3 regions of the Cyanobacterium stanieri LEGE 03274 genome follow, and region 2 is predicted to be linked to each of the others. Evidence: predicted binding sites of a transcription regulator. Region 2 holds the regulator's gene; each other region holds the start of a gene.
The links. The regulator NtcA, encoded in region 2, controls nitrogen genes in cyanobacteria. The targets are predictions, from matches to a motif close to TTTGTANCNNNNGNTACAAA.
Positions count from the first base shown of each region.

Region 1: the regulator NtcA is predicted to act here: its motif matches at 1,439-1,458, upstream of IQ215_RS13045 (CmpA/NrtA family ABC transporter substrate-binding protein).
Region 3: the regulator NtcA is predicted to act here: its motif matches at 1,619-1,638, upstream of IQ215_RS12300 (CmpA/NrtA family ABC transporter substrate-binding protein).

Region 1 is NZ_JADEWC010000038.1:10,544-14,201, forward strand. It holds gene IQ215_RS13035 (serine/threonine-protein kinase) at 1-1, opposite strand, end outside; gene IQ215_RS13040 (histidinol-phosphate transaminase) at 149-1,270, opposite strand; gene IQ215_RS13045 (CmpA/NrtA family ABC transporter substrate-binding protein) at 1,521-3,137, shown strand; gene ntrB (nitrate ABC transporter permease) at 3,319-3,658, shown strand, end outside.
Region 2 is NZ_JADEWC010000041.1:12,025-15,682, reverse strand. It holds partial or broken gene IQ215_RS13430 (collagen-like protein) at 1-428, shown strand, start outside; gene IQ215_RS13425 (molybdenum cofactor guanylyltransferase) at 381-980, opposite strand; gene IQ215_RS13420 (DNA phosphorothioation-associated protein 4) at 995-1,453, shown strand; gene ntcA (global nitrogen regulator NtcA) at 1,461-2,138, opposite strand; gene IQ215_RS13410 (ABC transporter ATP-binding protein) at 2,383-3,060, opposite strand; gene IQ215_RS13405 (Sll0314/Alr1548 family TPR repeat-containing protein) at 3,154-3,658, shown strand, end outside.
Region 3 is NZ_JADEWC010000032.1:29,755-33,412, reverse strand. It holds gene IQ215_RS12315 (peptide chain release factor 3) at 1-380, shown strand, start outside; gene IQ215_RS12310 (TM2 domain-containing protein) at 606-872, opposite strand; gene IQ215_RS12305 (DUF2752 domain-containing protein) at 902-1,384, opposite strand; gene IQ215_RS12300 (CmpA/NrtA family ABC transporter substrate-binding protein) at 1,708-3,015, shown strand; gene ntrB (nitrate ABC transporter permease) at 3,142-3,658, shown strand, end outside.

The sequences.
Region 1 (3,658 bases), on a different contig from region 2:
TGATTTAACCTTGGAACTAAAATTAAATTTTAGCATTTTGGCATCAATGGATAAAATATTAAAAGAAAGATTTTGTTAAAATACCAAAAAAAATTAGGGAGCTTAAATCCATGCTACTCAAGGCTAAGTTTAATCGTTCAGGTAAGAGTTAAACAATTATTTCTTGAATTGCAGATAATAACTGATCATTTTCTTCCTTCGTACCAATGGAAATTCTTAATCCTCCCCCTGTATGTCTAATTAAAATATTTTGGGCTTTTAATTGGTTCATAATCTCATTATGAGTTTCTGTGGAGGGATCAATATTTGATCTTAAATAGATAAAATTTGATTCGCTATGCCATACTTTTAATTTATCATTGTTTTTCAACTGTTGATAAACCCTTTCTTTTTCTGTCATTATTTGTTTAACAGAAGGTAAGATTAAATCTCTATTTTCCATGGCAATTTCGGCAGCGAGTTGAGCAAAAGTAGGGAGATTGTAGGGTAATCTGATTTTTTCTAATATATCAATGATGGGGCTAGGAGCGATCGCATATCCCACCCGATGAGCTGCTAAACGAAAAGCCTTAGAAAAAGTGCGAGTAATAATCCAATTATCACGGGAAAGAATTTCCCCCACCAAAGTATGTCCACTAAACTCATAATAAGCCTCATCCACCACCACCAAAATATCATCGGGTAAACCCTTCAACCAATCAATCTCTGCAGTGGTAAGACAATTAGCAGTGGGTGAATTGGGATGTACCACAAAAACCACCTTAACAGGGGTAGAGGTAGGATTCTTAATAGCCTCGTTAGCCTCTTCTAAATTGATACTAAAATCTGTCTCATGACGATTCACTTTCACCACAGGAATTCCCAAAGTTTCCGCCAAAATAGCATACATCGAAAAAGTAGGATTCGCCACCAAAATAGAACCCTGTCCATTTAGACAAGTAGCGATTAAAATAGAGCGGATAATCTCATCCGAACCATTACCCACCGATACATGACTGGTTTTAATGTCCTCGCCTAAGGGCGCTGATTCATTAACATATTCAGTAATCAACCTTTTAAGTTGAAAATGTCCCCCATCAGGATAACGATTAGTAGTAACCTTTTCCTCGTATATTGACGCTAATTTTGCCCGAACATCATCAGGTAAATTGAAAGGACTTTCATTGGCATCCAACCTGACTAAACTTTGACTTTCATCAATGGGGGTAGGGTGATAAGCATTTAGGGTTAATAAATCAGGACGAATAAAAGACAGTTTTTCGGTGGTCATTTAAATATATGGAAAAAGACAAATACTCTTACATTGTAACAATGTGATGACCTCTCCTCCTCCACAATTTTTGACCGATTTCCCAACAAAAAAGTAATACATTTATATTTTCTTATATTACTTATTTATTATGCTAAAAATGCAATCTATCCAAAAAAATGAACCCCTACGGTATCAAGGGATACAGTGACCATCAAAAAAAAACCGTTTAATGCACATATTCAGTTCACATATTCATATATATAAAGTCATGGGATTAACAAAGACGGTTTTATCTCAGCGAGATGAATGGAAAGGGGTCGAAAATCTTTGTATCAAATGTGGAAAATTTCATCCTAGTCAAGATCATTGGCAGTTTATGGAAAGTATGCCCAGTGATCCTTTGGACATGATTAGTGATTTGACCAAAATGGGGGTATATAAACCTCAAACCTTTGACATTGCCGATGCTCTAAGTTCGGCCGAACTAAGGAAAGAGTTATTTTTAAAAATGGCGGGAAAAGGTAATCCCAAACGTGAAAAGTTGATCTTAGAATTGGCAAAACAAGCAGGGGGTTTAGACAATGCCTTTGCTGCGGCTTTTGGCCCTAAAGCAGGGCAGTTTTTTGGGGATGCCATCCGTAATGGAGAAGTAAGTCGTCGTAAATTCTTGCAAAACGTGGCGATCGGTGCGGCCCTTGTAACCCTTGTAAATGCTTGTGGGAATGGTGGCGGGGATACGGTAGTTGATCCTGATGCGCCTCCTGCGGATGTATCTGGTTTGGAAAAAACTGATTTACGGGTGGGTTTTATTCCTATTACCTGTGCTACCCCCATTATTATGTCTGAGCCTTTAGGCTTCTATCAAAAATATGGTCTAAATACTCAGGTGGTAAAAATGCCGAGTTGGGGCGCTGTGAGGGATTCTGCCATCGCAGGGGAACTAGACGCTTATCATATGTTAGCTCCCATGCCCATTGCCATGACTTTGGGATTGGGTTCGGCAACCTTTGGAGTGAAATTAGCTAGTATTGAAAATATCAACGGTCAAGCTATTACAGTGGCCGAGAGACATAGGGGTAATGTGAACGGGCCAGAGGATTTTAGGGGCTTTGTTTTGGGTGTACCTTTCCCCTACTCCATGCACAATTTACTACTTAGATATTACCTTGCCACAGGGGGCATTAACCCTGATACTGATGTTACTATTCGCCCTGTACCGCCTCCAGATAGTATTGCACAGTTAGTGGCTGGGGATATTGATGGTTTCTTAATGCCTGATCCTTTTAACCAGAGGGCTGTATTTGAAGGAGTAGGGTTTATCCATAAACTTACCAAAGATATTTGGGATGGTCATCCCTGTTGTGCTTTTGCGGCTAGTAATACTTGGATTGATGAAAATCCTAATACTTTCCGAGCTTTGAATAAGGCGATTATTGAGGCAACGGATTACGCTAGGGTACAAGAAAATCGAGTGGAAATTGCCGAGGCTATTTCTGGTAGGGCGTTCTTAAATCAGCCTGTGGAAGTGGTTCAGGCAGTTTTAACGGGTAATTTTGAGGATGGTTTGGGTAATAGTTTTAATATACCCGATCGCATCGACTTCGATCCCTATCCTTGGCAAAGTTTTGCTAACTGGATTACTTCTCAGTTAGTTCGTTGGGATATTTCTGGAGATGGTTTAGGGGCTCAATTAGTGGCCGAGCGTGGTTATAACGAAATTGGGCAGGATGTCTTTTTAACAGATTTGGCGAGGGAATTAGCGGAAGAATTGGGACAAACTCCCCCTGATGATATTTATCGCACGGAAACCCTTGCTTTTGATGAATTTGACCCTCAAAATCCTGAGGCCTATATTCAGGCTCAGATTGATGAGTTTGGATTTTAAAAAGGGCAATAGGCAATGGGCAATGGTTTTAGAGTAGAGCTGATCCCCCTTAGTTCCCCTTTATAAGGGGAAAATAAATAGTTACTTATAATTCCCTCATTATTGGGGGATTTAGGGAACAAACCTAATTCACATTTTTCCTCTAGTTTTAGCAATAAATAGAACACTAATTGCAGTAAATATGAATATTACTCAAGAAAATAAATTTAAACAGTTATTAGAAAGTGAAAATATAAGGGCGCTGGGGATATTCCTTCTTTCCCTCGGAATTTTCCTCTCATTGTGGGAAATCGGGGCAAATCTGGAACTTTTTTCCCAAGGAATGCCTACTGCTTCTCTGACTCTCAAGGAGTTATGGTGGTGGATTACTAATCCTTTTTTCAACAATGGCCCTAATGATATGGGTATTGGTTGGAATTTGTTGATTAGTTTACGGCGCGTGGCGATCGGTTATATCATGGCTTCTGTGGTTGCTGTACCCTTAGGCATTTTAATCGGTATTTCCAAAATTGCCGCTAAGG
Region 2 (3,658 bases):
TCCCTCGAAATCAAGTCACCGAAATATTTGTTTTCAACGCCATTAGGGCTAGTGATACCACCAAATTAGTCAGTAAAGGAGTATCAGGGTTAGGGTTAGGAGTGCAGATGGAAATAGTGGACGAGGCAAATTTATCGGACATAGTCAATACCAATTTTAAAATCAAATATAGTACCTCCCCATCCCGTAACCTGAGTTTGCGCCAAAGAAATGATTATACCCTCCGTTATGAAGGGGAAATTTCACCCCAATTTATTAACTATCAAAATAATCGTTTTATAATTAATATTGGAGAATTAAATATTGATCCTCGTCACCTAGAAGCCGATACTTCCATCGATATTCAATTAGAAATTACCCGTACTCTCAACGATAATCAATCAACTCAAATTATCTCCGAAAGAAGAATACTCGGTCCATTTCGCTAAATCTTCAGGGGTATTACAATTATATAAAACCCTCCTATCTTGAACCATCAGGGGGGTTACTTTTTCTCCTTTTAACCATCTTTGAAAAGATTTATTACCCCCATTCAGGGATTTTTGTAAAGATGATAAACAATCACGGCGATAAAAGCCCGATAAACACTCCCATCCTTTTTTGTGGGTTGGTAAAAGGGCAATAGTTTCTTCTGATACGGAGGGTAATAGTTTCAACCATGATTTAATCTCTTGAGTCTGAAGATAAATTAAATCGCAAGGTAATAATAAAACCCATGGGCTATGGATGAAGGATAAACCATGGGCGAAGGCAACTAAAGGGCCTTGGTAGGGGTGAGGTTCAATGATAAATTGAGTATCATTAGGCAGAAAAGATTGATATTGATGTTCGGGGGAGGTGAGGATAAATACTTCATTGCTTAATTCTCTGGCTATATGGTAGGTTTTGCTTAATAAGTATTCTCCTTCAATTTCTATCAAAGCCTTATCGAAGCCCATACGGGAGCTTTTTCCCCCAGCTAAAATCAATACGGAAATCATTAATTCACAAGAATATGGTTAGTAGAGTTAGAATTGACCAAAATAAGGCATCTTTAGTTCAAAGTTTAATTTTTAGTCATGATAACCCAGAGGGGGTGTTTGACACCTATGCTGATGTTATGGCTTTTGCGGCGGCCGTGGGTAAAAAATATGATTATCGTTTACCTTTAGAAACCATTGCCCAAGAACCTAATCCGATTAGTTATGATATTTTTATATCCCGTGGTTACGATTTATTGGTTGATGTTTTGACTATTATGACCATGGGTAATTTGGATTTTTTATCCGATGAGAATAGTTCCCAAGAGCGTAGAATCACTCTTTTTGAACAATACGCCAATGGTGGTTTGTCTTATTTACAAGAGCAGTTAACCGGGGCGATCGATTATCAGGAAAGACTTTTGTTACTGTTAGATAAGGAAAGACATACTCCTAAGGTTAGTCAGGAATTTGATTTAAGTCGTTTTTTGTAAGATTTCTCTAGGCAAATTGTTGACTGAGGGCAACGGGGTTATGGACGGTAATTTTTTTCTTGGTAATGGAAATCATACCATCTTGGCGGAGTTCCCCTAAAAGTCGGGTAACCGTTACACGGGTAGAACCGATGGCCTCGGCGATCGCCTGATGGGACAATTTAAGGTCAATGGTAATACCATTAAGACTAGGAATACCAAAATCACGACAAAGAATTAACAAAAAACTCACCAAACGAGAAGCCATATCACGGTGGGCAAGGGTTTCGATCATCATTTCCGTTTGTAAAATACGAGAAGATAACCCCTGTAACATAAGACGAGATAACTCAGGATTATCCTGTAAAGAGCGTTGAAAATGTTCAATGGGAGCGGATAATAATTCCACAGGGGTAAATGCTACAGCGTGGTAAAAGCGATCGCTCTTTTGCCCAGTAATCAAAGATAAAACCCCAAAAACACTATTTTCCCTCAAAAGAGCCACCGTAATTTCTTCCCCTGCCTCGTAAAGACGAGATAACTTAACCGCTCCTTTAACTAAAAAATATACCCTTTCCGCAGGATCTCCAGGAAAAAAAATTGTCTTTCCCCGTTCAAACTTCTCCATAACGGGGTTATACATTCCCCCCCCTATCTGACGAAATACTGAAGCTAGGGGCTGTTCTTGAGTAGGAATTGGTTGCATAGACAGTAGTTAATATTTAATAATTGATCGTGCAGATGACGCTTTTTTTCGAGAAAATTTAAGTGTAAACTAGATAACTATTTTATCAAAAAATTAGGTTTAAAACCCCATAATAAATGACAGATTTGATATTTGTTATTAAAAATAGTAAAATCACCCTCGATTGGGGATAGCAAGTAGTTCTCGGTATGAGAGATGGGGGGTAGGGGAGATGGGGGAAATAATAGTTTAATTATTCATTTGATTACTGGTGCCAGTTTATTTCTAGTGGTGGTTTAACAGTAAAATCGGAGGGGGCAACGGACTCTATTTTTCCTGCCTCAATGCGCCAACAATAATCGGCAATGGAAATTAAATCACTAGCATCATGGGTAACAATTAATAATGTCCAATGTTGTTTTAATTTTGCCAAAAGATTAACTAATTGATCGCGCATTAACCAATCCAATCCCGCTGTAGGTTCATCAAGAAGTAAAATATTGGGTTGTCGTATGAGTTGCACCGCAAGGGATAAACGTCTTTGTTGTCCACCACTAAGGGCATGGGGAGGAGTTTCATAACTAATATTTTCTAAACCTACTTCGGTGAGGGCTTCTTTTACTTTGATGGCGCTTAATTCGGGATGTCCGAGGCGTAATTCTTCTAAGATATTTGAGCCACAAAAATGCCTTTCGGGAAATTGAAAGACTAATCCGCTAAGTTGCTGTAATTCTATGGAGGTTATTTCTTCCCCTTGCCAAATAATTTTACCGCTGGTGTTTTCGGCTAATCCGGCTAAGATTTCGAGGAGGGTAGTTTTTCCTGAACCACTTTTACCGACTATTAGCCCTAGTTTTTGAGGTTCTAGGTTTAGGTTTATGTTTGTGATGATGGGGGTGGGCGTAGCGGCAGGGTGATAACCAACATTCTTTAAGGAAAGCATAGTTTGGGCTAAAATCGTAAGGAATATTTACCTTTAATGATAGTTGCTAAAGGTATTATTAACATTTTTCCTTCAAGAGGCAATAGGTTTATCATGCAAGATAAAAACAGGTTTTTTTCTTCTACTTTTCGGATTCGTCGTCAAGGGGCGTTTACTTTCTCTACGATCGCCCTTACGATGTTATCTTGGGGTTTTTCCATGGGAGCTAGTTTTGGGGCTGATCCCTTTAGAACTAATAATCCTCGAGAGATTGGGGATAAAACAGAACAGGCTTTTAAGACTCTTTTTGAGGAGGGAAATTATCCCCGTGCCAAAAGACTATTGGATGAGGCGAAGGATTCAGAAGGTAATGATCCCCTTGTTCCTGCCCTACGGGCTTCTTTAGCATATACCGAGGAGGATTGGACTACCATGAAATCCTATGCCGATGAAACCGTAACCGTGGCAAGGGCGATCGCCATTAAAGATCCCCTCAGAAGTAATCTTTATCTAGCGGTGGGTAATTTTTTACAAGGGGCGCATAAGTTCCAAGTTAGTGGCCCCATGGCCGCCATTGGTCAATTACAATCGGTTTTTCGCTACTTTGAACAAGCCCAAA
Region 3 (3,658 bases), on a different contig from region 2:
CTAATCCTTCTAAGTTTAAACAATTTCAAAAAGGGGTACAGGAGTTACAGGAAGAAGGCGCAGTACAAATTATGTACTCTAAGGATGATTTTATCCGAGATCCTATTTTAGCGGCGGTGGGGCAGTTACAATTTGAGGTGGTACAACATCGCCTTTTAAATGAATATAATGTGGATTCTAGGCTTGAGCCGATGCCCTATGGCGCTGCCCGTTGGGTGGTAGATGGTTGGGAAGCGCTTGAAAAGGTGGGTCGTTTATTTAATACGATGGTGGTTAAGGATGCTTTTGATCGTCCTGTTTTATTATTCAAAAATGATTGGAATATTAATCAGGTAAAGGCTGATCATCCTGATTTAAGGTTAAGTGCGATCGCCCTTTAATTTGATCAAAAAAGCCCCAGTTATATGCTGGGCTTACAATTATTTAGTTTTATTTCTCCACAAAAAGTAAAAAATTAAACCTATTTGAACTGGTAAAAGCACTAAATAAGGTTTCAAAAATGGATAGGTAATATCAAAATTAGAAAAAACCGTCAAATAACCACATCCAAAAATAAACAAAAACAGTTTTGTTTTAATACTATTAATCTTTAAACTTTTCATTAATTAAAACCAAGGTTGTTTACCATTGAGGTACATATTATAAAATTCCTCATCTGTTTTCATCAAATAAATTACCCCCTCCACAATGCCAATAATACCCGTGATGGCGGCACCAAATCCACAGGTGAGCAGACTAACTAAAAGTAATATAATTCCCTCTTGATTGTAACCAAGAATGAATTTGTGGATACCGAAAGAACCTAGCAAAATTCCACAAATACCCGCCGCCATTTTTTTACTTTGAACTTCTGAAGCATTAAATTCGCTCATTTTCTTTATTCCTAATATTAATTATTTTTTTACCGTTGATAAATAAGGTTTGCTAAAGGGGAAGATAAAAAACTTTCTGTTAACTCCCCTGTACTATGAAGAAAAATAAGTTTACTCAAATAATAAACCAAAATTAAAAATAAAATCAAGTATTGTAACTTTTTGTTTTGTGCTAATTTTAGATACGTTGCTTTAACCTTTTTTTTAGTAATTATTTCTAAAAATAAATGAAGCGAATAAACAAGAAAAATAATAAATAATAAAGGACCAAATAAATGATAATAAAATGATTCCCAAATATTACCACCGGCCATGGCTAAAAACGATCTAGTTAGTCCACATCCGGGGCAAGGGATACCCGTAAAAGCTAAGATTATGCAAGAAAAAGGGGATTCTGTTTCTGTAATATTGAGTAGATATGAACCCACAATAACAGAGCTTAAAATCAGAAATAAGAGCGATCGCCCATACACACCTCGAGAAGATATGGAAGTTGTGGTAAAACGAAACATTAATTTAATTCAAACACCATTAATTCAGGATTTATTTTATTTTAAGTTTTAACTACTTTTTTGCCATTAAATTTTATGCTCAAATATTAAAAATTTATAAAGAATTAATATTTAAGTAAAAAAACTCGATTGTTGATTATCAATTTACCCGATGAGCTGACTTTTCCATCAATCCTTAACCATATATGCGTTTTTGTCATCTTATTTTAGCACTTAAATCATATAAAGTTACATACGGTAACAATAGATACCGAGAAATAATTGTAAAGAAAATATAAATTTAACAACGATTCAATTAATATGTCTTAACTTAGCGAATAAAAATGAGCAGATTATCCCGTAGAAAATTTCTTGTCACCAGTGGTTTAACCGCCGTAGGAGCGGCAATATTACATGGTTGCGGTGCGGACACCAACACAACCACCAACGTTGAACAAGTAGAAACCATTGATATGGGAGAAAATGCTCCCGAAATTACTTCCGCTAAATTTGGTTTTATCGCCCTCACCGATGCTTCTCCCCTAATTATTGCCCTTGAAAAAGGAATTTTTGCCAAATATGGCATGACCGATGTGGAGGTACTAAAACAAGCCTCCTGGCCTGTGACTCGGGATAACATTGAATTAGGTTCGGCGGGTGGTGGTATTGACGGAGCGCACATCTTAACACCCATGCCCTATCAAATGACCTTGGGAACGACCACCAATGAACCAGTACCTATGTATATTTTGGCCCGTCTTAATACTAACGGTCAAGGAATTTCCGTAAGTAATGCCTTCCCCGATGTAACCTTAGATTCTGCCGAAAGATTACAAGAAGCAGTAGCTCAGGCTAAAGCCGAGGGTAGAGATTTTACCGCGGCCATGACTTTCCCGGGAGGTACCCATGATTTATGGATGCGTTACTGGTTAGCGGCTAACGGTGTAAACCCTGATGGCGATGCTTCCGTTGTACCCGTCCCCCCCCCGCAGATGGTAGCAAACATGAGAACCAATACCATGGACACTTTTTGTGTGGGAGAGCCTTGGAATGCTCAGTTAGTGGGGCAAGGGGAAGGTTATTCCGCATTGGTAACAGGGGAGTTATGGAATAATCACCCCGAAAAAGCCTTTGCCATGCGTAAAGATTGGGTAGATCAACACCCCAAAGCCGCCCGTGCTTTATTAATGGCAGTTTTAGAAGCGCAACAATGGTGCGATCGCCCCGAAAACGTAGAAGAAATGTGTCAGATAGTATCTCAAAATAAATGGTTCAGAGTACCCTACGAAGACATCGTCGAAAGATCGAAAGGTAACATCGATTTTGGTACAGGGAGAGTAGAAGAAAACTTTGAATATGCCATGAAATTCTGGCGCGACAACGCTTCCTATCCCTATAAAAGTCATGACCTATGGTTTTTAACCGAAAATATCCGTTGGGGCTACATTCCTCAAGATACCGACACCCAAGCCCTCGTCGAGCAAGTAAATAGAGAAGACTTGTGGAGAGAGGCCGCCGAGGCGATCGGTACTCCAGCAGATCAAATTCCCACCGAAACATCAAGGGGAGTAGAAACCTTTTTTGATGGTACCACCTTTGACCCCGAAAACCCCCAAGCCTATTTAGATAGTCTCGAATTCAAGAGCATTTAAAACAAGGTTTTAAGTGTTAAACACCTATCAGAGTGAATAGAAAAAGTTGAGATAGTACATTACAACCTAAAACTATTCACTTCTTCTAACTATCAATTATCAATTATTAATTATTAATTAAAGATCATGGTTGCTCAAGCTAGTTTACGGAAAAAAAAGAACCCCATCAACTCAACAATCAAGAATATTGTTAAATCTCCTCAAAAAATAATTGCCCCCATCGTTGCCCTAGTTGTCTTATTGGTAATCTGGCAAATTGTCGCCTCCCCTGATGATGTCACCCTACCTACCCCCATCGAAGTAATTCAAGACACCTGGAATCCTTATATTATCGATCCTTTCTTTGATAACGGTGGCGTTGATAAAGGACTATTTTGGCAAATTCTCGCCAGTTTACAGCGGGTGGCCATTGGTTTCTCCCTCGCTACCGTTGTCGGTATTGCCCTAGGAATTTTAATCGGTAGTAACAAACTATTTTATGCTGCCCTAGATCCTATTTTTCAGGTACTCAGAACTATTCCCCCCCTCGCTTGGTTGCCCATCTCCCTAGCCGCCATGCGTCAAGCCGATCCTAGTGCTATCTTTGTAATTTTTATTACTGCCATTTGGCCAATCATTATTAATACCACCGTAGGGGTGCAAC